2 linked regions of the Cupriavidus necator genome follow. The protein of the gene in region 1 interacts with the protein of each later gene in a pairwise test. Links are inferred from orthologs where the notes say so. Each region holds a gene or a part of one and is shown on either strand. Other genes may lie near its edges.

Region 1 (7,977 bases):
GATCTGCGCCTTCAGGTGCGCCAGCACCGACTGGTAGGTATTCAGCTCACGCAGCAGCGCGTCGCGGTTGGCCACGCAGATATCGCGCCACATTTCCGGCGACGAGGCCGCGATGCGCGTGAAATCGCGGAAACCGCCGCCGGCGAAGCCCAGCTTCAGCGCGGCATCTTCCGCATTGGCGACCTGCGCCACCAGCGCGTACGACAGCACGTGCGGCAGGTGGCTGACCGCGGCAAACACCGCGTCGTGCTGCACTGCCGACATCACATGGCATTCTGCGCCGGCGCTTTCCCACATGGCGCGCACCGCGGCGACATCGGCGCGCGAGTTTTCCTGCAGCGGGCACAGCACGGTCTTCTTGCCGAGGTACAGGTCCGGCAGCGCCGCCTCCACGCCGTTGAGCTCGCGCCCGGCGATCGGGTGTGCCGGCACGAACTGCGCGACCTTGTCGCCGAGCGCCGTCTTGGCCGCCATGATCACGTCTGACTTGGTGCTGCCGGCATCGGTGACGATGGTGCCCGGCTGCAGGTGCGGCTCCAGCGCGTGCAGCAGCGCAAAGTTCTGCGCCACCGGCGCGCACAGCACGATCACGCTGGCGCCGCGCGCGGCATCCGCCAGCGTCGCGGCCTCGTCGATCACGCCAAGGTCCAGCGCCTTCTGCAGCGACGCCGGCGAGCGCCCCACCCCGACCACCGTGCCCACCACGCCGGCGCGCCTGAGCGCCAGCGCGAGCGAGCCGCCGATCAGGCCGACACCGACAATGACAACACGGGAAAAATGCAATGCACTCACAATCTCAGGCCGCTAGGGGCAGTGGCTCGGACCAGGCCGAGGTAAATCGATGATTGGCAACGAGGCAGGCAAGCAGCCTGCAGCGAAACGCCGCAATTGTAGCCGCGCTCACGCCAACGCCCGCTCCAGCGCCGCGATGAAGGCCGCGTTCTCCTCGGCCAGGCCGATGGTCACGCGCAGCCAGCGCGGCAGGTTGTAGTTGCCCACCGGCCGCACGATCACGCCCTGCTTCAGCAACGCCAGGTTGACGCGCGCGCCGGCGCCGTCGTCATCGCCCACGCGCACCATCACGAAGTTGCCGGAAGACGGCACGTATTCCAGCCCGAGCCGGTCGAAGGCATCGGTCAGCTGGCGCTTGCCGGCACGGTTCAGCTCGGCGCTGCGGCGCAGGAACCCGGCATCGCCCAGCGCGGCGATGGCCGCGGCCTGCGCCACGCTGTTGACGTTGAACGGCTGGCGGATGCGGTTCAGCAGGTCCGACAGCTCCGGCTGCGCCACCGCGTAGCCGATGCGCAGGCCCGCCAGGCCATAGGCCTTGGAGAACGTGCGCGACACCATCAGGTTCGGGTAGCGGCGCACCCAGGCGAGCGAATCGTATTGCTGGTCGGCATCCAGGTATTCGTTGTACGCCTCGTCCAGCACCACCACCACATTGGCCGGCACCCGCTGCAGGAAGGCTTCGATCTGCGCGGCCGGCACGAACGTGCCGGTCGGGTTGTTCGGGTTGGCGATAAAGACCAGGCGCGTATCGGGCGCGATCGCCGCGGCCATCGCCTCCAGGTCATGGCCGTAGTCGCGCGCGGGCACTTCGATGGCGCGTGCGCCGATCTCCTGCGTGGCCAGCGCGTAGACCGCGAACGAGTACTCGGCATAGACGATCGACTGACCCGGCTCCACCAGCGCATGCGCGGCCAGCTCCAGGATGTCGTTGCTGCCATTGCCCAGCGTCAGCCAGTCGGCGGGCACGCCGAAGCGCGCCGACAGCTCGCCCTTCAGCGCAAAGCCGTTGGAATCCGGGTAGCGGCCGAGTTCAGCCACCGCATCGGCCACCGCGCGGCGGGCCGACTCGGGCATGCCGAGCGGATTCTCATTGGAGGCGAGCTTGACGATGCCGGCCTCGTCCAGGCCGAACTCGCGCGCGACTTCCGAAATCGGCTTGCCGGCCACGTACGGCGAAATCGCCCGCACATAGCCGGGTCCGAACACCGTGCCGCCTTGCTTACCCTGCTCCGCCATCTCGTCTCCTTGTTCTTGCCTGGCTGCCTTACTTGCTCGACGGATACGAGCCCAGCACCTTCAGGTAAGCCGCGTTGCGCCGCAGCTCTTCGATGGCGCGCGCCACTGCCGGCTCATGCTGGTGCCCTTCCACATCGACGTAGAAGTAGTACTCCCACGCGCCGCTGCGCGCCGGGCGCGACTCGAAGCGGCACATCGACACACCGTTCTCCGCCAGCGGCGCCAGCAGCTGGTACACCGCGCCGGCCTTGTTAGGTACCGACAGGATCATCGAGGTCTGGTCGCTGCCCGACGGCTCGGTCTCATAGCGGCCAATCACGGCAAAGCGCGTGCGATTGTGCGGATCGTCCTGGATATGCGTGCGCACGATATGCAGGTGATAGCGGTTGGCGGCGGACTCGCCGGCAATCGCGGCCACGGTCGGGTCTTCGCTGGCCATGCGCGCGGCCTCGGCATTGCTCGACACCGCCTGGCGCTCCAGGTGCGGATAGTTGGCGGTCAGCCAGTGCTGGCACTGCGCCAGTGCCTGCGCATGCGCGCGCACCACCGTGACGCCCTGCATGTCGGGCGTGGATGCCATCAGGTTGTGGTGCACCTTGAGCGCGATCTCGCCGCTGATCTTCAGCGAGGTCTGCAGGAACAGGTCGAGCGTGCGCGACACCGCGCCCTCGGTGGAGTTCTCGACCGGCACCACGCCGTACTCGACCGTGCCCGCCTCGACGGCACGGAACACCTCGTCGATGCTCGGGCAAGGCACGCCCGACACCTCATGGCCGAAGTGCGCATACAGCGCCTGCTCGGAGAACGTGCCGGCCGGGCCGAGGAAAGCCACTTCCAGCGGCTTTTCCAGCCCGCGGCAGGCGGACATCACCTCGCGCCAGATCGCCGCAACGCTTTCGCCCAGCAGCGGGCCGGGGTTGGCGCCCTGCACCTTGCGGATCACCTGCAGCTCGCGCTCCGGGCGGAACACCGGCGCACCGTACTTCTTCTTGACCTCACCGACCTCGAGTGCCAGTTTGGCGCGGCGGTTCAGCATCGCCAGCAGTTCGCGGTCAACGGTGTCGATCTGCTCGCGCAGCGGGCTCAGCTCGACCGACAGCTTGCGCTCGGCTTCGCTCAGGTGGGTGTCGTTCTGCTGCTCGTTGGGCGGCGTCTCCTCGCGCGCGGGGGTGCGGTCTTGGCTTGTCATTTTGTATGAATCCGGTGGGCCGCCGGGGCGCGGCGGCCGGAGAAAAACTGACCTCTGCCTGCCGGCGCACTGTGCCTGAGGTGCGCGGGCAGCCAGCGGGAATGCGCGTCAGGCGGACGTACGCTCGAACTCGCGCATGAAATCGACCAGCGCCATCACGCCTTCCAGCGGCATCGCGTTATAGATGCTGGCGCGCATGCCGCCAACGGTCTTGTGTCCCTTGAGTTGCACCAGGCCGTTGGCCCGCGCCTGTTGCAGGAACACCTCATTGCGCGATTCGTCGCCCAGGAAGAACGGCACGTTCATGCGCGAGCGGCAGCTCGGATGGATCTCGTTGCGATAGAAATCGCTCTGGTCCAGGTAGTTGTACAGCGCCGACGCCTTGGCGATATTGCGCTGCTCGATCGCGGGCACGCCGCCCTGGCGCTTGAGCCACTTGAAGACCAGGCCGGCGATATAGATCGCATAGGTCGGCGGCGTGTTGTACATCGAGTTGTGCTCGGCCACCAGGCGCCAGTTGAATGCCGACGGGCACAGCGGGTGGGCATGGCCGATCAGGTCGTCGCGCACGATCACGATGGTGACGCCGGCCGGGCCGATATTCTTCTGCGCGCCGCCGTAGACCACCTGCACGCGCGACCAGTCGATCGGGCGCGACAGGATATGGCTGGAAGCATCCGCCACCACCACGCGGTCGCCCTTGACCTGGCCGATATCGGGAATGTCCTGGAACTCCACGCCGACGATGGTCTCGTTGGTGCACAGGTGCACGTACCCGGCATCGTCCGACAGCTTCCAGTCAGCAATGTCGGGGATGCGGTGGAATTTCTCCGCCTCGCTGGTGGCCGCGATATTGACCGCGCCATAGCGGCGGGCTTCCTGCTCGGTCTTGACCGACCAGGTGCCGGTGACGACGAAATCGGCCTTGGGCTGCTCGGCGCTGCGCAGCCGCATCAGGTTCAGCGGCACGATGGCGTTTTCGCCAATGGCGCCACCTTGCAGGAACAGCACCTTGAAATTGGCGGGGATGTGCAGCAACTCGCGCAGGTCAGCGATCGCTTCGTTATGGATGCTTTCGAATTCGCGGCTGCGGTGGCTCATTTCCATCACCGAAACCCCGGTCCCGTGCCAGGACAGCATCTCCTCGGCAGCCTGCTGCAGCACTTCGGCGGGCAGCGCCGCCGGGCCAGGGGAGAAGTTGTAGACACGTTCGGCCAATGCACGCTGCATCATGCCGGCAAGAGCGGGATTCTGGGGATCGTTCATGAGACGGGGAATGGAAAAATGGCTGCCGGTGTTACCCAAGCAGCCATTATCCCTCAAACCCGCGCCCCGTTGGGCACCCGGGGCCAGGCCCCGGGGCCGCACTTGCCTGCAAGGCTGCAGGCGGACGGCGGTCTGATTCAGTGGCGGATCACGCCAGCATCACTTCGAAGCGGCGGTGATTTCCTTCTCTGCGGCGTCGCGCATCGACTTGCCGACCTGCGGGCCGTACTTCTGCATCATCGAACCCCAGATCTCCTGGGTCGCCTTGCCCTGGTTGGCCATGAACTTCTGGCCGGTCGGCGACTTCAGGAAGGTGGTCAGGTCCTTGAGTTCCGCCGTCGAGTAGTACTTGCCGAAGGCATCGTAGTGCGCCTGGATCGCGTCCTTGCGGAAGCCATCGGTGCTGAAGGCCGAGCCGGCGCCGTCAACCATGCGCTGGACCGCGCCGTTCTTCTTCAGCTTTTCGACAGCGGCCTGCTTCTGCTTGTCGTTCAGGGTCTTGTTCTCGACCAGCACTTGTTCCAGCACCAGCGGAGCTTCCTGCTTGGCGCCTTGCTGCCAGTTTTCGGCCTGGCCCTTGACAGCCTGGTCTGCCTGCATGACGGAAAGCAGTTCCTTGATGGCTGCTGTCTTTTCCGCATCCTGCGCATGGGCGTGCTGCGCCATCATGAAGGTCGGAACGAAAGCGGCCAGAACTGCGATACGTCGATAGGTTTTGAGCATTGTGACTCCCTGGTAAATACGTCCGTTTTAGTCCGGACAGCCGCGACGCGAGTTCCGGCGGGCGTCCTATTGTTGCAACAATTTACGATTTGTCTTACGGATTAGCGTCCAAGTCGGCCCCGGCAGCACCTTCTGCACCGTCGGCGTCTTCAGCCTCGTCGCCACCGGCACCGTTATCGGCATCGCTTTCGACGATGCGCTGCAGCCCGGACAACTTGGTGCCTTCGTCAACGTTGATCAGCGTGACACCCTGCGTGGCGCGGCCCATTTCGCGGATTTCAGCCACGCGGGTACGGATCAGCACGCCACCGGTGGTGATCAGCATGATCTCATCCTCGGGCGAAACCAGTGCTGCCGCCACCACACGGCCATTGCGCTCGCTCGTCTGGATCGCAATCATGCCCTTGGTGCCGCGACCGTGTCGAGTGTACTCAGCAATGGGGGTGCGCTTGCCGTAGCCGTTCTCGGTCGCGGTCAGCACGCTGCCGCGCATGCCCGCCTCAGCCTCTTCGGCGGTCTCGGCCGGCGCCACCAGCATGGCGATCACGGTCTGGCCGTCTTCCAGGTTCATGCCGCGCACGCCGCGCGCCTGGCGGCCCATCGGACGCACGTCGTTCTCGTCGAAGCGCACGGCCTTGCCGGCATCGGAGAACAGCATCACATCGTGCTGGCCGTCGGTCACGGCCGCGCCGATCAGGTAGTCGCCCTCGTCCAGGTCGACCGCGATGATGCCGGCCTTGCGCGGATTGGAGAACTCGGTCAGCGCGGTCTTCTTGACCGTGCCGCGGGCGGTGGCCATAAAGATGAAGTGCTCGGCGTCAAACTGCTTGACCGGCAGGATCACATTGATCTTCTCGCCTTCGGACAGCGGGAACATGTTGACGATCGGGCGCCCGCGCGAGTTGCGCGAGCCCTGCGGCACCTCATACACCTTCAGCCAGTAGAGCCGGCCGCGGTTGGAGAAGCACAGGATGTAGTCGTGGGTATTGGCCACGAACAGCGTGTCAATCCAGTCGTCTTCCTTGGTCGCTGCCGCCTGCTTGCCGCGTCCGCCACGCTTTTGCGCGCGGTACTCGGAAATCGGCTGGCTCTTCATATAGCCGCTGTGCGACAGCGTGACCACCATGTCCTGCGGGGTGATCAGGTCTTCGGTGTCCAGCTCGGTCGCGTTCAGCTCGATCTGCGAACGGCGCTCATCGCCGAATTCGGCGCGGATAGCGGTGAGTTCGTCGACGATGATGGCAGTAATACGCTCCGGCCGCGCCAGGATATCCAGAAGATCGGTGATTACCGCCATGATGTCGCGATATTCCTGGACGATCTTGTCCTGCTCGAGCCCGGTGAGGCGTTGCAGGCGCATTTGCAGGATTTCCTGCGCCTGGCCATCCGACAGGCGGTACAGGCCGTCTGCCTGCATGCCGAACACCGGCGGCAGCCCGTCCGGACGATAGGAGGCGCGGCCGCCCGGGGTCTCGCCTTCGGCGCGCGCAAGCATTTCGCGGACCAGGGCCGAATCCCATGCCTTCGCCATCAGTTCCTGCTTGGCGATCGGCGGAGTCGGTGCGGCCTTGATGATGGCGATGAATTCGTCGATGTTGGCCAGCGCGACGGCCAGGCCTTCCAGCACGTGGCCGCGCTCGCGCGCCTTGCGCAGCTCGAATACCGTGCGGCGGGTGACGACTTCGCGCCGGTGCGCCAGGAAGTACTCCAGCATCTGGCGCAGGTTCAGCAGGCGCGGCTGGCGGTCGACCAGCGCCACCATGTTCATGCCGAAGGTGTCCTGCAGCTGGGTGTTCTTATATAGGTTGTTGAGAACAACCTCGGGCACCTCGTTGCGCTTGAGCTCGATCACCACGCGCATGCCGGACTTGTCCGACTCGTCGCGGATGTCGGAAATGCCCTCGATCTTCTTTTCAGTGACCAGTTCGGCGATGCGTTCGAGCAAGGTGCGCTTGTTGACCTGGTAGGGCAGCTCGTCGACGATGATCGCCTGGCGCTGGCCGCGGTCGATGTCCTCGAAGTGCGTCTTGGCCCGCATCACCACGCGGCCGCGGCCGGTGCGATAGCCTTCGCGAACGCCCTGGATGCCATAGATAATCCCGGCGGTCGGAAAATCAGGCGCCGGAATCAATTCAATCAGTTCATCCACCGTCGCCTGCGGGTTGCGCAGCAGGTGCAGACAGCCATCGACGATTTCATTCAGGTTATGCGGCGGGATATTGGTGGCCATGCCCACCGCAATACCGGACGAACCGTTGATTAGCAGATTGGGAATACGCGCCGGCAGGATCGAAGGCTCTTTTTCAGAGCCGTCGTAGTTGCTGTCGAAATCGACGGTTTCCTTGTCGATGTCGAACAGCATCTCGTGGGCGATTTTCGCCAGGCGGATTTCGGTATAACGCATGGCCGCGGCGTTATCGCCGTCGACCGAACCGAAATTACCCTGGCCGTCGACCAGCATGTAGCGCAGCGAGAAGTCCTGCGCCATGCGGACGATGGTGTCGTAGACTGCGGTATCGCCGTGCGGGTGATACTTACCGATCACATCACCGACGATACGGGCCGACTTCTTGTAGGGTCGGTTCCAGTCGTTGTTAAGCTCGTGCATCGCAAACAGCACGCGCCGGTGCACCGGTTTCAGGCCGTCCCGCACATCAGGAAGCGCCCGGCCCACGATCACGCTCATGGCGTAATCGAGATAGGAGCGGCGCATTTCCTCTTCGAGGGAGACCGGAAGGGTTTCTTTTGCGAATGGATCCATTGCGGCGTGG
Region 2 (16,058 bases), on another replicon or contig:
CTGGCGGCGCTGCGTGCGGCGCCGTGCCACGCGATCAATGTGCTGGGGAGCGGGCAGCAGGCCTTGTGCCGGCGCTTCGCCGCGCGCGGTGCTGACCGCTTCGCGGGCGTCGATTGCCGCCCCGGGCCGTTTGGCACGGTGCTGAGCGGCGGCACGCTGGCGTACTTTATCTGCCGGCACCACTCGGTGCGCGTGGTGGGCGACCACGTGATCTTTGTCGTGGAGGTGGTGGCCTATGGATCGACGCCGGGCGCGCCGCTGGTGTTCCACGCAGGCGGGTTTGAGGTACCAGCGCCTTAGCCGCGCTTGCCCGCGATCACCAGCGCAATGCCGCCCAGCACCGCGGCCGCGCTCAATGCCAGCCGCAGGCTCAGGGCTTCACCGAGCAGCGCGATGCCGCCTGCCGCCGTAATGACCGGCACGCTCAGTTGCACGGTGGCGGCGATGGCGGCCTTCAGCTGCGGCACCACGGCATACCAGATGACATAGCCCAGCCCGGAGGTGATGGCGCCGGACAACAGCGCATAGGCCAGCCCCGCGCCGTCCAGTGATCGCTGCGCCTGCATCACCGCACCCAGCGCCAGCGCCATCGGCACCGCGCGCAGGAAGTTGCCCGCGGTGGTGGAAGCGGGATCCGCGGCGCGCCTGCCGCGCAGCGAATAAACGCCCCATGCGATGCCGGCCGCGATCATCAGCAGCGAGGACGGCAGCGGCGGCGTGGCCAGCCCTGGCAGCAACAGCCATACCAGCCCGGCCAGCGCCAGGGCCAGGCCAATCCATTGCTGCAGGCGCATGGGCTCGCCGGCATAGAGGCCATAGCCGGTCATGGTGGCCTGCACCGCCGCGAACAGCAGCAGCGCGCCGGTCCCCGCGGTGAGGCGCACATAGGCAAAGGAAAAGGCCGCGGCATAGCAGAACAGTGCAAGCGCGGAAATCCAGTTGCCTTCCACCGGCGGCAGCCGTTGCGCCACGACCGTGCGCACCAACTGGTGCCGCGCCACGACGATGACCCACAGCACCAGCGCCGCCGCGGCGACGCGGGCCAGCGTAAAGCTGGCCGCGTCGATGGTGGTGCCCTTCAGCGCGAGCCGGCACAGCAGTGAATTGCCGGCAAAGGCGAGCATCGCCAGTGCGGTCAGCACCACGGTGTTCGCGCGCGGCATGCGGCGGGGTGGGCGGTGGGCGCTGCGTGGTTCAGGCTGCGGGCGGTTCGTCGCCGATGGCGAACGAGGACAGGTGCTCGATCGCCCTGACCAGTCCGGAATGATCCCAGCCCGCGCCGCCCAGCCCGCTGCAGACATTGAACAGCTGCTGGCACGACGCCGTGTTGGGCAGGCCCACGCCGAGCTGGCGCGCGGTGGACAGCGCCAGTTCCAGGTCCTTCTGGTGCAGCGCGATGCGGAAGCCCGGGTCGAAGGTGCGCTTGATCATGCGTTCGCCATGCACTTCCAGGATGCGCGAGCTGGCAAAGCCGCCCATCAGCGCCTCGCGCACGCGCGCGGGATCGGCGCCGGCGCGGGCGGCCAGCACCAGCGCTTCGCTGACCGCCTCGATGGTCAGCGCCACGATCACCTGGTTGGCCACCTTGGCCACCTGGCCGTCGCCGGCCTCGCCCACGCGCGTGATGTTCTTGCCCATCAGCTGCAGGATCGGCAGCACGCGGTCGAATACTTCCTGCTTGCCGCCGGCCATGATCGACAGCGTGCCCGCCTTGGCCCCGACCTCGCCGCCGGAGACCGGCGCATCGATATAGTCGACGCCGAGCGCTTCGATGCAGCGCGCGAACTCGCGCGTGGCGATCGGCGAGATCGAGCTCATGTCGATCACGGTAATGCCGCCTGCCGTGTCGGCAAGGCCGTCAGCGACCCCCTTCTCGCCAAACAGCACCCGCTCCACGTCGGGCGTGTCAGGCAGCATCAGGATGATGGTTTCCGACTGCTTCGCCACCTCCTCGGCGCTGGCGCAGGCTTTCACGCCGGCATCCTGGAGGTCCTGCGGCACGCCGCTGCGCGTATGGGCGAACACGGTATGCCCGCCGTCGACAAGGTGCTGCACCATGGGCTTGCCCATCACGCCAAGTCCGATAAAGCCGATCTTGCTCATGTCAGTGTCCGGTAGTGGTCAGGCGCCAGGCCGGCCGTGCGTCGCGCACGACGCCGGGTTCATCTCTGATGATAGTCAGTCGCACGCCAGCGCAGACAGCGGCCCCGGCGCAGGCTGCGCGCCGGCGCGCGCGGCCGCCACCCGCGCCGCGGCGTCGTCCAACTGCGCCAGCGTGCCGGCGTCGACCGGCATATGAGTGGCGCGGGCGGCGCGCCAGGCCCGTTCGGGCTCGCCCGGCAGGCGGATGCCATCCTGCCCCGGCTGCAGCCGCGAGGCCTTCATCCAGTCGGCGAACGCCGCCACCTCATGCCCGAATGACGTGCTGTTGCCCAGGCGCGCGGGATCGAACACGATCGCCAGCATGTTGTTCCAGACCGCGTGCTCATGCCGCAGCGTTTCGGGGCGGATGGTGTGGCCGCCGGTGACCGCGGCACCCAGCAACTCGCACATCACGGCCAGCACATGGCCCTTGTGTTCGCCAAAGGGCCGCAGCGCGCCTTGCGGCGCGCCGTCGGCGGGGTACATCACGGCAGGATCGGCGCTGGGCTCGCCATGCGCGTCCAGCAGGCAGCCGGGCGCCACCGGCACGCCCTTGTTGTGGGCCACACGCACCTTGCCCAGCGCAATCGCGCTGGTGGCGAAGTCCAGCACCAGCGGCGGCTCGCCCGCCACCGGCACGCCGATGGTGAACGGGTTGGTGCCGTAGCGCGCATCGTAGCCGCCGTGCGGTGCCACGATGGGCTTGGACAGCACGTTGACGAAATGGATCGAGATCATGCCGGCGGCGGTGGCCTGCTCGGCCCAGTGGCCCACGCGCCCCAGGTGGTGCGACTGCCGCAGGCCCATCACGCAGACGCCATGCTCGCGCGCGCGGCCGATGGCCATGTTCATGGCCTGCGCCGTCACCGCCTGGCCCATGCCGCGGTTGCCGTCCAGGCTCAGCATGCTGCCGGCATCGTGCAGCACGCTGACCTGCTGGTTCAGCTGCAGCTCGTCGGCCTGCCAGGCCAGCACATAGCGCGGGATCATGCCGACGCCGTGCGAGTCATGCCCGCTCAGGTTGGCGCCGACCAGGTGGTCGGCCGTCAGGCGCGCCTCTTGCGCGCTGCTGCCCGCGGCAAGCCAGAGATCGGCCACCCACTGGTGCAGGGCGGCGGTAGGGATGCGGTGTTCGCTCATATCGGCCTTGGCTAGGGATGAAAAAAGCCCCGTGCCGTGTGACGGCAACGGGGCTTCATGATACGGCCGGCGCGAGCTTGGTGGCGCCGGCATGGCCGGTGATCGGCTACTGCTTACTGGCGCAGCGCAGCTTCGGCAGGTGACTGGCCAAGGATTTCGCGGATACGGGCCAGGTAGGTATCGCCCACCGCGCGGTGCATGCGCGCCGCCTCGGCCGCGAACTGGCGCCGGCTGGGCGGGCGGATGCCCAGGCTGCGGCAGATCGTTGACAGATAAGGCTTGCGCTGGCCGCCCAGGCGCAGCGCCGCGGTCTGCAGCGCGGCATCGCCGATGCGACCGCGCAGCCAGGCAAGCACCTGGCGGTCATAGTCGTTTTGCACACGGATCAGGTGTTCCATGGACGGGACTCCTACTGTTCATCCATACAGGTACTGTAAATATATACAGTATCCAGAGGGATGCAAGGAGTTTGTCCAGGAATACTTCGGGCGAAAGGCCAAGTTGGCTACAAGCCACCCAGGGCGTTCACGGTGAACGCCAGAATCCCCATGTTGAAAAGGAACGCGGCCACGCAGTGGCCCAGGACCACCCTGCGCATGTGTGCGCCGGCGATGGTCACGTCAGAAGTCTGGAAAGTCATGCCCAGCGTGAAGCTGAAATAGAGGAAGTCCCAATAGCTGGGGTGCTGCACGCCCGGCACCTGCAGCCCGCCCTGGTCGCCGGTGGCGGTCTGGAGGTAGTAGAGATGCGCATAGTGCAGCGTGAAAACGGTGTTGGCAAAAAGCCAGGAAAGGATAAGCGTGGCGACGATCAGCGCGATGTCGGCCCAGTGCGGTGTCTCGGGGCGCGCGATCAGCGTGCCGATTGCGACCAGGATCACCATCGAGAGCAGCACGGTGATCGTGAGCAGCGCTGTGCGGTTGGCATCGTTGTGTTCCGCCGTGCGCCGCATGGCCGCAGCATCGGCGCGCAACAGCGGCAGCGCGGCGCCAAGGAAGACAAGGGCCGCGAGATCGAAGCCGATCAGCAGGGCGATGCGTGGCTCTGCGCCGAGCGCACCCGCGGCAAAGGTCGCAACGATCAATATGGCGCCGCACAGCAGAAAGCGTGCGGGTGCGATGCGCTTGCCGATAGCGAAGCGGGCGGGTCTGTTCATGGGGTATTCATCCGGATGACCCTTCGTCAGGAAAGGAGGCTGGCCATGCGTGAATAATATCCGTGCCGTCGCGCAGTTTGTTACGCTGCATGCGCCTTTCATTTGGCGGCCTCGAGGTCGATAATGGCCCTGTGCCATGACCGGCAAGGAGAGACGCAATGACCAAAAGCTCTTCCTCCACGGATAAGCCCGATCTCACCCAGGGCGTGCCGCTGGCTGACCTTGCTGACGGCGGCATGGTCACAGGCCAGGTTGGCGGCAAACCGGTCTTGCTTGTGCGTCGGGCTGATGAACTGTTTGCCATCGGTGCGACCTGTACCCACTATGGCGGGCCACTGGCGGACGGCCTGCTGGTCGGCGATACGATCCGATGTCCGTGGCATCACGCCTGCTTCAGTCTTCGCACCGGCGAGGTCCTCGGGCCGCCCGCCCAGGACGATCTGAAATGCTGGCGCGTGGAACAGCAAGACGGGAAGGCCTTCGTCCGCGACGCGCTGCCGGCGGTGCGGCCACCGAGGCTTGCCTCGGCCCGGCTCCCTGAATCCGTGGTGATCATCGGCGGCGGCGCCGCCGGGACTGCCGCGGTCGAAACCCTGCGGCGCGAAGGCTATAGCGGCCCCGTCACGCTGCTGAGTGCCGATCGCTCATTGCCGTACGATCGGCCGAATCTGTCGAAAGACTACCTCGCCGGGACAGCAAACGCGGACTGGCTGCCAATGCGGCCACCGACGTTCTACGCGGATCACGACATCGACGTGCGCTCCGACAACCGTGTCGTCAAGCTCAGCCCCGAGCAAAAATCCGTCACGCTCTCGGACGGCAGCAACGTGAGCTACGGCGCGCTTCTGCTTGCCGTCGGTGCCGTGCCGATACGGCTGGACGTTCCTGGCGCAACCTTGCCGCACGTGAGCGTGCTCCGCACGCTGGCCGACTGCGACGCCCTGATCGCGCGTCTCGGCACGGCACGCCGATGCGTCGTGGTGGGCGCAAGCTTTATCGGGATGGAAGTCGCGGCAGCGCTGCGAACGCGAGGACTGGAAGTGCATGTTGTCGCGCCCGAAGCGCATCCGATGGAGCGGGTCCTGGGCGCGACGCTCGGCGACATGATCAAGGCGCTTCACGAATCGCACGGGGTAACGTTCCATCTCGGGGCCACGGTGGCAGAGATTCAGCCGGATCGGGTGAGATTGTCGACCGGCGCGGAGCTGGCCGCCGACCTGGTCGTGACCGGGATCGGCGTTCGCCCCGACGTGGCCTTGGCGCAGGACGCCGGCCTCGCACTGGACAAGGGCGTGGCGGTCGATGAATTCCTCCAGACCAGCGAACCTGACATCTATGCCGCGGGCGATATTGCGCGCTGGCCCGACCCGGGAACGGGCCAGCGTATCCGCGTCGAACACTGGGTGGTCGCCGAGCGCCAGGGCGTGGTGGCAGCGCGAAATATCCTGGGACAGCGGCAACGCTTTGCGGCCGTGCCATTCTTCTGGACCCAGCACTATGATGTGGCCATCAACTACGTAGGCCACGCGGAGCAATGGGATCGTTTCGATGTCGACGGCGATCCCGCCGCGCATGACTGTACGGTGACCTATTGGGGCAAGGATAAAAGGCTTGCGGTCGCCACGGTCGGGCGCGACCTGGCGAGCCTTCGCGCGGAGGTGGCGTTCGAGCAGGAGACGACAGGACACTAGGCAGGGGCGAGTGCGCGGTCCGCAAGCCCTTCAAGCAGGTCGGCCGACGGGACAAAGAACAGGCTGCCGGTGACCGCCTTGCTGAAGTCAAGCAGCCGGTCGTAATTGCCGGGCGGCAATCCGACGAACATGTTCTCGAGCATCTTCTCGATCGGCGCGGGCGAACGGGCGTAGCCGATGAAGTAGGTGCCGAACTCGCCCGCGCCAGGGCGGCCGAACGGCATGTTGTCACGCAGGATCTTCACTTCCTGCCCGTTCTCGACCAGCGTAGTCAGCGAACTGTGCGATGACGATGGCTTGACCTCTTCGTCCAGTTCGATGTCGGACAGTTTCTTGCGCCCGATGATCAGTTCCTGTGTCTCCACGGGAAGGGCGTTCCACGCGGTCATATTGTGCAGATACTTCTGCACGATGACGTAGCTGCCACCGGCAAACTCGGCATCCTCGTCGCCGATCACCGTGAAATCGACCGCCTCGCGTCCGGCCGGATTCTCCGTGCCATCGACAAAGCCGATCATCGCCCGCATGTCGAAGTTGCGGAAGCCGTGCACCTCGTCGACAACCTGGATCGCATCGCCGAGCTTGCCGAGCAGTTGCGTGGCAAGCTCAAAGCAGAGGTCCATCGATTCGGCACGGATGTGCAACAGCAGGTCACCCGGCGTGGCGATGGCGACGCGATCGCCGGTGCCGAACTCCCGGAACGGGTGCAGCGCCGCGGGACGGGGCTTGCCGAACAGCCTGTCCCACGCGTCGGCGCCGAAGCCGCAGACACAGGACAGGTTGCCTGACGGCACACGATGGCCGACCGCGCGCACGACGGCGGCAACGTCGGCACACCAAGCGCGGACGGTGCCGGCGTGGTCGTCGCCGTCGGTGAGCGTCGCAACGATGAATATGGCGCTGCGGGTGACTGTGCCGGAAACGGCCTGTGGTTCGGGGATCTTTGTAGGCATCGGACTCTTCATGTTGGTTATACCGATTCGGTTTGCGGGCTGACGGAAGAGAATTCAACGCATAAGCCTACACGAATTGAGTGGCGCCTCTGACCTTTCATTTTCTCCTGACCAGGCAGTGTCAGTTGCAGTTGTCAATCCAGGCAGCTGGAGCAAGGCCTGTGCCTGTGACGGCATCCTTGGGTAGTCAGGCGGTTCGGGCGCGCGGCAAGCGCTGCGCGGCATCCGCGACGGACAAAATGTCCATGCTGAGCCAGGTCTCGCGGGTCATTTTGTCCATTCCGTTGTCACATAAGGCATCGCTTATAGGCACGCAAAGAATCGCTGAATTTACCTTAAGTGGCCAGGCAATTATCTTGTCTCCAACGATGCAGGAACACTAAGCAAAGCGGCATCGAAGCACGCTTCAGCAAGCCTCATCGGCCATTCAAACAAGGATAGGGGAGACCATGCATGATCACGACGAGGATACCCCGGAGACCATCCCTGATGGTCTCCGTCACGTCAGTCTGCCGGGCTACCTGACGCAGCCATGATCGTCGGCACGGCAGGACATATCGATCATGGCAAGACCTGCCTGGTCAGGGCGCTGTCGGGCATGGATACCGACCGCCTGGAGGAAAGGAAGGCGCGCGGCTTCTCGATCGAGCTTGGCTATGCGTACGTGCCGCTCGAGAACGGCGACGTGCTCGGCCTGGTCGATGTCCCGGGCCATCAAAAGCTGATTCACACCATGGCCGCGGGCGCATGCGGCATCGACTTCGCGCTGCTCGTGGTCGCCGCCGATGACGGCGTGATGCCGCAAACGCGCGAGCACCTGGCCATTGTGCAACTGCTCGGCATCCGGCGCGGCGCGATCGCGTTGACCAAGGTAGATCGCGTGAATGACGTGCGGCTACGGCAGGTGCGTGAGGAGATCGCGTCTTTCCGGCGCGGCAGCATGCTGGAAGACGCCCCGGTTTTTGAAACCTGTGCAATGCGCGCCGACGACCCGGGTGTGAACGCGTTGAAGCGGCACCTGCATGCGGCGGCGGCCGCGTCGCGAACGAAGCGCGACGACGGGCTGTTCCGCCTTGCGGTTGACCGGGTCTTCACGCTTGCCGGGCAGGGGACGATCGTGACGGGAACCGTGGTGTCCGGGCGCATCCATGTCGGCGACAGGGTGTTGCTCGCGCCGAAGAACGAGTCTGTGCGCGTGAGCGGCATCCATGCGCAGAATCGTCCTGCTGCTGCCGGGCGGGCGGGGCAGCGCTGCGCGCTGAACCTGGCCGGCATCGACAAGGGCGCGATCGAGCGCGGTGACTGGGTGGTCGATGTGCGCCTGGCGCAGGCGTCGGAGCGCATCGATGTGATGCTGACCCTGTTGCCGGACGCCCCTGCGCTGGAGCACTGGGCGCCCATGCATGTTCACCTGGGCACGCAGCACCAGGTGGCGCATGTCGCGCTGCTCGATGGCCCGACGCTTGCGCCCGGCCAGCGCGCGCGCGTGCAGCTTGTGTTCGAGCGGCCGGTATGCGCGCTGCCTGGCGATCCCTTTGTCGTGAGGAACGCGCAGGCCAGCCGCACCATCGGCGGCGGCGATGTACTGGATCCGTTCGCGCCCGCGCGCAAGCGCCGTTCCCCGGCGCGGCTGGCTTGGCTCGACGCGATGCAGGCCATGCTTGACACCGGATCGGTCGGGGCATTGCTCGAGCAGGCGCCACACGGGCTGTCGCGCGCATTGCTGGAACGCCTGAGCGGCATGCCGGCGGCGGCCATCGAGCTGCCGTGTGACACGCGCGTGATCGAACTTCCGGGCAACGATGCCTTGCTGGTGTCCGGCGCGGCGTGGCGGGCGCTGACGGGGCGATTGACCACTGCGCTCCGGCAATTCCACCAACGCTCGCCGGATGTGCTTGGCCCGGAGGTGGCGCGCTTGCGCAGGATCGCTGCACCGCTGGCGCAAGACGCGTTGTGGTGCGCGCTCGTCGATGACGCCTGCGCGCGCGGCGAGATCGTCCGGACCGGCCCCTGGCTGCACCTGCCTGAGCACACCGTGACGCTCGACGACGCGGATCGCACGCTCGCCGCGACGCTGCAGCAGGACATGAAAGCGGGGCGCTTCGATCCGCCATGGGTGCGCGAGCTGGCGAGCGCGCATGGCGTGCCGGAGGACAAGGTGCGGCAACTGATGCGCAAGCTCGCGCGTCATGGCGAGACGTTTCAGGTCGTGCATGACCTGTTCTATGATCCGGAGGCTATTCGCGAGCTGGCCTTGCTCGCCGCTGTCGACGCCAGCAAGAACGCCGGTACGGTCGTCGCCGGGGCATTTCGCAATGCCACCGGACTCGGACGAAAGCGTGCGGTTCAGGTCCTGGAGTTTTTTGACCGTGTTGGCTATACGCGCTTCGACCGTGGCCGCCATCTGGTGCGCACGGACAGTCGTTGGCTGGAGTTGCTCTGACAGGGAAAACCGCCTGCCGCCATTGAGATTCCTGGGAATTCTCAAGCGTTGCGGGGCTCTCCACTCCTCCCTCCTCCCCACACTACATCCTTATCCACAAATTCGAGGCCGTATTGCGGTGACAGCAATACGACGATTCGCACTTTCGTAACGAACCTCCACCACGCGATCCCGGAATCGGCATCCTGTGCGCCAGCGGACGCGATGCGCGTGCGTCCGCGGCTTCGATGGAATAGGAGATAAATATCATAATTAAATTGGATATAAAGATCATGCTCATTTGAAATTTGAAATACATCGATTAGTCATCATTTTCCCATTTTTAATGCACTGCACGAAAACTGTGCGTGAATTTAAAAAGAATTCAGCGAATATCGTCCGAATACGGCATTTGGTGCTGGCATGCTACTTGCGCTAGGTATGTCCAGGCGCCAACGGCGGCGCAACATTAACTAGTAGTTACGACCAACGGTGGTCGTGATTCCGGGACAAAGGCGTCCGAGTCAGGCGAGCGGTGCTCGCTGGGCCGGATGCATTTTTTTTGTCTGTAAGTGGTGCACAGGGGGAGTCAGGGGTGTCAGTGATGCTGCAATCGATACCAAACACAAAGGCTGTCCAAGCGCCGGTCGTCGTGATCGGCACCGGGCCGGTGGGCGTGCGGCTTGCGCAGGACTTGCATCGTCGCGATCCTTCCATTCCGCTGGTGATCTACGGCAACGAACCATGGGAGCCATACAACCGCGTGCGCCTGTCTTCCTTTCTTGCCGGCGATGCGAGCTGGGCCACGCTCACGCAGGGGCTTGCACTGCCGCAGGGACCCGCGATCGCAGCGCGGCTCAATTGCGCAGTGGTGCATGTCGATCGCGGCGCGCAGGAGATTGAAGACTCGGCCGGGCGCACGCAACGCTATTCCCACTTAGTGCTGGCCACCGGATCACGTCCGCGGATCCCGGACGTGCCGGGCATCGGCCAGGCCAATGTCTACGTTTTCCGTGACATGAACGATACCCAGCGGCTGCTCGCACGCCGTATCCGCAGCCGCCGTACGGTGGTGTTGGGCGGGGGGCTGCTGGGCCTGGAAGCGGCGCGCGCAATGCAGCGCTTCAACACCGAGGTGCTGGTCATCGAGAACAACGACCGGCTGATGATGCAGCAATTGGACCAGGCCGCCGCGGATCTGCTGCGCGCCCATGTCGAGGCGGCCGGAATCCAGGTATTGACGGGCGCCGCAGTGAAACGCGTGCATGGTGAAGGAGCGGTTACCGGCATCACCCTGCGCACCGGCGATGTCATCGAATGCGATACCGTCGTGATTGCCGCCGGCATCAAGCCGAACACCGACCTGGCCCTGCAGGCCGGCCTGAATGTGGGGCGCGGCATTCGCGTCAGCGACCGCATGCAGACGTCCGATCCACATATCTACGCCGTTGGCGAATGCGCGGAACATCGCGAACAAGTGTACGGGATCGTCGCCCCTGGCCTGGAACAGGCGGCAGTCGCCGTGCATGCAATATGCGGCGGCGACGCCAGCTATGCCGGTTCGCTACAGGCAACGCGCCTGAAAGTGCTCGATATGCCGGTGTTCAGCGTGGGCCGCGTCGGCGAGCATGACGGTATCGGCTCGGCGAGCACGGCGGCTTATGAAGACAAAAAAACTGGCATCTACCGGAAGGTGCTGGTCGAGCGCGGTCATCTGATTGGCGCGATGGCGGTCGGCGAAGGCGCAGACCTGCGTCGGCTGCAGGACGCGGTCAGCGGCAATCACCGGATACTGCCATGGCAGCTTTGGCGGTTTCGCAGGACCGGCTCGCTGTGGCAGGAGGGCGAAGCCAGCGTCGTCAACTGGCCGGCAAGCGCGGTCGTCTGCAACTGCACCGGCGTTACCCGCGGTCAGCTTGGCGAAGCGGCGGCTGCCGGGTGCCGTTCGATCGAGCAACTCGCAGCGTGCACGCGTGCCTCTACGGTATGCGGTTCGTGCAAGCCGTTGCTGGCCGAGTTGGCCGGTGGCGCGGTGATGCGAGAACCGGTGCGCGCGCATCGTCCGCTCCAGGGCGCGGCCGCGGCGGCACTGGCGCTCGCCTTGCTGGCACTCGTTGCGCCTGCCATCCCCTTTGCGAAGACGGTGCAGCTGCAGTGGCGCTGGGACGAGCTATGGCTGGTGAGTTTGTATAAGCAGGTCAGCGGATTTTCCATTCTCGGGTTGAGCGTACTTGCCCTGCTTCTCTCATTCCGGAAGCGCTGGTCGCGCCTTGGCTATGGCGATTTTGCCATCTGGCGCGTGCTGCATGTGGTGCTCGGATTGGGTGTGCTGGCGGGACTCTATGCGCATACGGGAGGCAGGCTTGGCAGCCAGCTGAATTTCCTGTTGATGGCGAGTTTCACCGGCCTGATTCTGGCGGGCAGCATGTCGGGGCTGATGATCGCGCAAGGGCATCGCCTGCCAGTGGCACTGGTTCGGCGCTGGCGCGACAACAGCACCTGGGTGCACATCTTGCTGTTCTGGCCGGTACCCGTGCTGCTCGGGTTCCACATTCTCAAAACTTACTATTTCTAGAGCCTACCAGCGATGGCAAGCAAAAGCCGCAGAGTTCTGTGGGTCTACTGGGGTGTGTTGAGCGTGGCGATGCTGGCATATTTCTCGATTGGGCTGTTCTACAAGGAGGCGGCGAGGCATCCGCTCCTGGTATCCGCGCGCATGGCATTCCTGCCGGGTCAGACCAGCCACGGCCACTACCAGATCGAACTGGCGTGCGAGAGCTGCCACAGCAAGCCGTTCGCCGGCCCGGAGGCCATCCAGGAGGCATGCGCCAAATGCCATGAGAATGAGCTGAAGGAAGCCAGAGATTCGCATCCGGCCAGCAAGTTCGACGATCCGCGCAATGCCGAGCGGCTGGGAAAGATCGATGCGCAGGCATGCGTCACCTGCCATGCCGAGCACAAGCCGCGCACGACGCTTGCCATGGGCGTAACGCAGCCGCAGGACGTCTGCTACCACTGTCATGCCGGTCCGGACGAGATGCCGTCGGACCACAAGGACTTCAAGTTCGACAGCTGCACCGCGGCCGGCTGCCATAACTATCACGACAATCGCGCGCTGTACGAAGATTTCCTGCTAAAGCATGCGCAGGGCGGCAAGCTGAACGAAAAGCCGCTGCTGCCGCAGCGCGATTTTGCCGTAGCGGTGCGTGAGATGAGCGGCTACCCGGCGGCGAAGTATCCGTTCCGGACACTCTCGGCAGCCGAGCAGGATGCGCCGCACGGCAAGCGCGGCAGTACGGCGTTGCAGGCCGACTGGCTCGGCACCGCGCATGCCAGGGCTGGCGTCAATTGCACCGGTTGCCATGCATCGAAGGGCAAGGACGGTTCCACGAAATGGAGTGACCACCCAGGCAGCCCAGCAGCGTGCGAAGGATGCCATGCGGCCGAGGCCAAGGGGTTCCTGGCGGGAAAGCACGGCATGCGACTGGCGCAAGGCCTGACGCCGATGACGCCCGGCGACGCCCGTCTGCCAATGAAGGAAGCGGCTGCCCACACGGAACTTGGTTGTACTTCCTGCCATTCTGCCCATCGCTTCGATGCCAGGACAGCGGCGGTGGAGTCATGCATGAGTTGCCATGACGACAAACACACCCTGGCCTACAAGCGTTCGCCGCACTACGCGCTGTGGCAAAAGGAGACCGCCGGACAGGCGCCGCCGGGTTCTGGCGTGACATGCGCCAGCTGCCACATGCCGCGGGTGCGGATGTCCACCGACGAAGGCTCGCGCATCGTGGTTCAGCACAACCAGAACGATACCCTGCGGCCGAACGAAAAGATGATACGGACCACGTGCATAAGCTGCCACGGGCTCGGCTTCTCGATCGACGCGCTGGCCGACAAGACGTTGATCGACAACAACTTCAAAGGCATGCCGGCCCGGCACGTGAAGAGTATCGACATGGCTGTGGCCAAGGATGCGGAAACGCGCAGCAAGCGAAGCACGCCTTAGCTGCGCGTCGTTCTGGCGCTTGCGGGCTTCTTTTCAACAGTGAAGGAGAGAGAAATGAAACGATATGCGAACTTGCAGGCAAGCAGTCTGGCAATGGGCGCGGCGCTGGCCGTTAGCGCCTTTCCCGCGCACGCATCCGGCATCAGTCCAAAGGAAATGGCGGATGCCCTGCACGCCGTGATGGCGGCCGACCGGACCGTGTATACCCGCCTGATCGTCAACCGCCTGCAGAACGAAGAGAAGGTGATCAAGGCGACTGAGCACTGGAAGGATGAGAAGACATTGGTGCTGCCGGCGCAGATGTTTCGCTTCGGCGCGGAGGAGGTAGCCAAGAGCAAGCCGAATTTCAGTTATTCGCTGTTGTCCCTGTGGCCGCTGAATAAGCAGAACGCTGCGAAAACCCCAGTGGAGAAGGAAGGGCTGGACTTCGTCGCCAAGAACCCCGGAAAGAACTTCTACAAGGAAGAGACTCTCGGCAAGAAGACCTATTTCACCGCCGTGTACGCCGACACGGCGATCGCGCCGGCCTGCGTCACTTGCCACAACGGCCATAAGGACAGCCCGCGCACCAATTTCAAGATTGGCGACGTGATGGGTGGCGTGGTGCTGCGCATCCCTGTCAGCAATTGAGCCAGCGAAAAGCTGAGCGATGACGACGTGAAGGCAGTAGCGGATTACATGATCGCAATTGTCAAGTAAAGGAATATTCCATGACACCGCAAGAGATCACCCTGGTACAAAGCTCCTGGCAGAAGGTGGTGCCGATCAAGGAAAAGGCCGCCGAGCTGTTCTACGGCAAGCTGTTCGAAATGGATCCCTCGCTGAGGCCACTGTTCAAGGGCGACACCGTCGAACAGGGGCGCAAGCTGATGGCGATGATCAATGCCGTCGTCACGAAACTGGACCAGCTCGACGACATCGTTCCCGCTGTACAGGAACTCGGCCGGCGCCACGTCGCCTATGGCGTCAAGGACGAGGACTACGACACCGTGGCCGGCGCCCTGCTGTGGACACTGGGTGCCGGCCTCGGGGACGCCTTTACCGATGAGGTGAAGGGCGCCTGGACCAGCGCCTACGTGATCCTGGCCGGGGCCATGAAAGACGCCGCCGCGACCGCCTGGGACTGACTCAGGAGGAATGAGGCCATGCTGGAAGCAGTGTCACTGACCGCCGCGCGCGGCGACCGGCCGATTTTCATCAGGCTGGGGCTGCGCGTGGAGCCCGGGCAAGCGGTGCATGTCACAGGCGCCAACGGCAGCGGCAAGACTACCCTGCTGCGAATCCTGGCTGGCCTGCTGCGCCCGGAATCGGGCGAGATCCGATGGAACGGGTGTGCGGTGGCGGCGAGCCGGCCGCTGCCCGATTCCGCATACCTCGGTCACCGCAACGGCCTGAAAGCGGAGCTGAGCGCGCTGGAGAACCTGCGCAGTGCCTGCGCGCTGTACGGTTGCCGCACGGATCGTGCGCACCTGCAGCGGGTGCTGGCACAAGTCGGGCTGGCCGCTGGTGCCGACACCGCTCTCGGGCTGTTGTCGCAGGGGCAGCAGCGCCGGGTTGCGCTGGCGCGTGTGCTGTCCAGTGGCGCGAAGCTATGGCTGCTCGACGAGCCGACCACCGCACTCGACCAGTCCAGCATCCGGGCCTTTGAGGGATTGTGCGAACACCATCTGCAGTCGGGCGGCATGCTGGTGTTTGCGAACCACTACCCGCTGCGGCTGGTGGCCGCGCGGATGCGCGAGCTTGCCATCCCGGCGATCGCCGATCGATCGCAGCAGGAGGCGGCATGCTGGATCCGGTCCTGAAACTGATCGCGCGTGAGCTGCTGCTGGCGTGGCGTCGCCCGTCGGCGGTGCTGACACCGCTCGCCTTTTTTGTCGCGGTGGTCAGCCTGTTTCCGCTGGCGGTTGGCCCGGAGCGGATGTTTCTCGCCAGGCTGGCGCCCGGTGTGATCTGGGTCGCCGCCTTGCTGGCGACGCTGCTGGGCATGGAGCGTTTGTTCGAATCCGATTTCCGCGACGGCAGCCTGGAAGTTATCGCGCTCGCGCCGCAGTCCCTGACCTTGATGGTGCTCGGCAAGGTGACCGGCTTCTGGCTCGGGGCGGGCCTGCCGCTGGTGTTGCTGACGCCACTGCTTGGCGTTCAGCTCGGCGTGCCTGACGGCGAGCTGGCACAACTGGCACTGTCGCTGCTGCTCGGTACGCCGACGCTGTGCCTGATCGCGGCAATCGCTGCCGCGCTGACGCTGTCGCTGCAGCGCGGCGGCCCGCTGCTGGCATTGCTGGTGCTGCCACTGGCAGCGCCGGTACTGGTGTTCGGCTGCGGCGTCGCCGCCGCCAGCACTGCGGCGGAATTGCAGGCGAATCTTTCGCTGCTGGGGGCATGCCTGCTGACTGCCGTTGCGTCGGCGCCATGGGCCACCGCCGCGGCGCTCAGGATTGGATTGGAGTCTGTCTGATGGCCACCTTGAATATCTGGAAGTACGCCGCGCCCCAAGCCTTCTATCCGCTCGCCGGGCATCTGGTGCCATGGTTTGGCGCTGCTGCCG

What was found.
Region 2: the proteins of serC (region 1) and selB interact in binary tests that used the Escherichia coli proteins (3 or more experiments, as listed by UniProt). The link is inferred for Cupriavidus necator from one-to-one orthologs.

What each region holds. Positions count from the first base shown.
Region 1 is NZ_CP066018.1:646,410-654,386, forward strand. The notes cover bases 2,405-5,393. They hold serC (3-phosphoserine/phosphohydroxythreonine transaminase), read right to left. Parts: upstream 4,484-5,393; coding sequence 3,326-4,483; downstream 2,405-3,325. Other genes in these bases: pheA (prephenate dehydratase), read right to left, coding at 2,405-3,217; I6H87_RS03070 (DUF2059 domain-containing protein), read right to left, coding at 4,643-5,206; gyrA (DNA gyrase subunit A), read right to left, coding at 5,301-5,393. Outside these bases: I6H87_RS03050 (prephenate dehydrogenase), read right to left, coding at 1-792; hisC (histidinol-phosphate transaminase), read right to left, coding at 901-2,028; more of pheA, read right to left, coding at 2,057-2,404; more of gyrA, read right to left, coding at 5,394-7,967. UniProt on the Escherichia coli protein: Catalyzes the reversible conversion of 3-phosphohydroxypyruvate to phosphoserine and of 3-hydroxy-2-oxo-4-phosphonooxybutanoate to phosphohydroxythreonine. Is involved in both pyridoxine and serine biosynthesis.
Region 2 is NZ_CP066019.1:985,388-1,001,445, forward strand. What follows is about bases 7,188-10,069. They hold selB (selenocysteine-specific translation elongation factor), read left to right. Parts: upstream 7,188-7,614; coding sequence 7,615-9,525; downstream 9,526-10,069. In the rest of the region: I6H87_RS23485 (flavin reductase family protein), read left to right, coding at 1-300; I6H87_RS23490 (DMT family transporter), read right to left, coding at 297-1,163; I6H87_RS23495 (2-hydroxy-3-oxopropionate reductase), read right to left, coding at 1,195-2,103; I6H87_RS23500 (malate/lactate/ureidoglycolate dehydrogenase), read right to left, coding at 2,179-3,282; I6H87_RS23505 (CppA family protein), read right to left, coding at 3,396-3,680; I6H87_RS23510 (DUF1345 domain-containing protein), read right to left, coding at 3,788-4,597; I6H87_RS23515 (FAD-dependent oxidoreductase), read left to right, coding at 4,597-6,129; I6H87_RS23520 (Dyp-type peroxidase), read right to left, coding at 6,126-7,082; I6H87_RS23530 (FAD-dependent oxidoreductase), read left to right, coding at 10,109-12,079; I6H87_RS23535 (ammonia-forming cytochrome c nitrite reductase subunit c552), read left to right, coding at 12,092-13,513; I6H87_RS23540 (Tll0287-like domain-containing protein), read left to right, coding at 13,568-14,143; I6H87_RS23545 (globin family protein), read left to right, coding at 14,224-14,640; cytochrome c biogenesis heme-transporting ATPase CcmA, read left to right, coding at 14,659-15,315; heme exporter protein CcmB, read left to right, coding at 15,297-15,968; heme ABC transporter permease CcmC, read left to right, coding at 15,968-16,058. UniProt on the Escherichia coli protein: Translation factor necessary for the incorporation of selenocysteine into proteins. It probably replaces EF-Tu for the insertion of selenocysteine directed by the UGA codon. SelB binds GTP and GDP.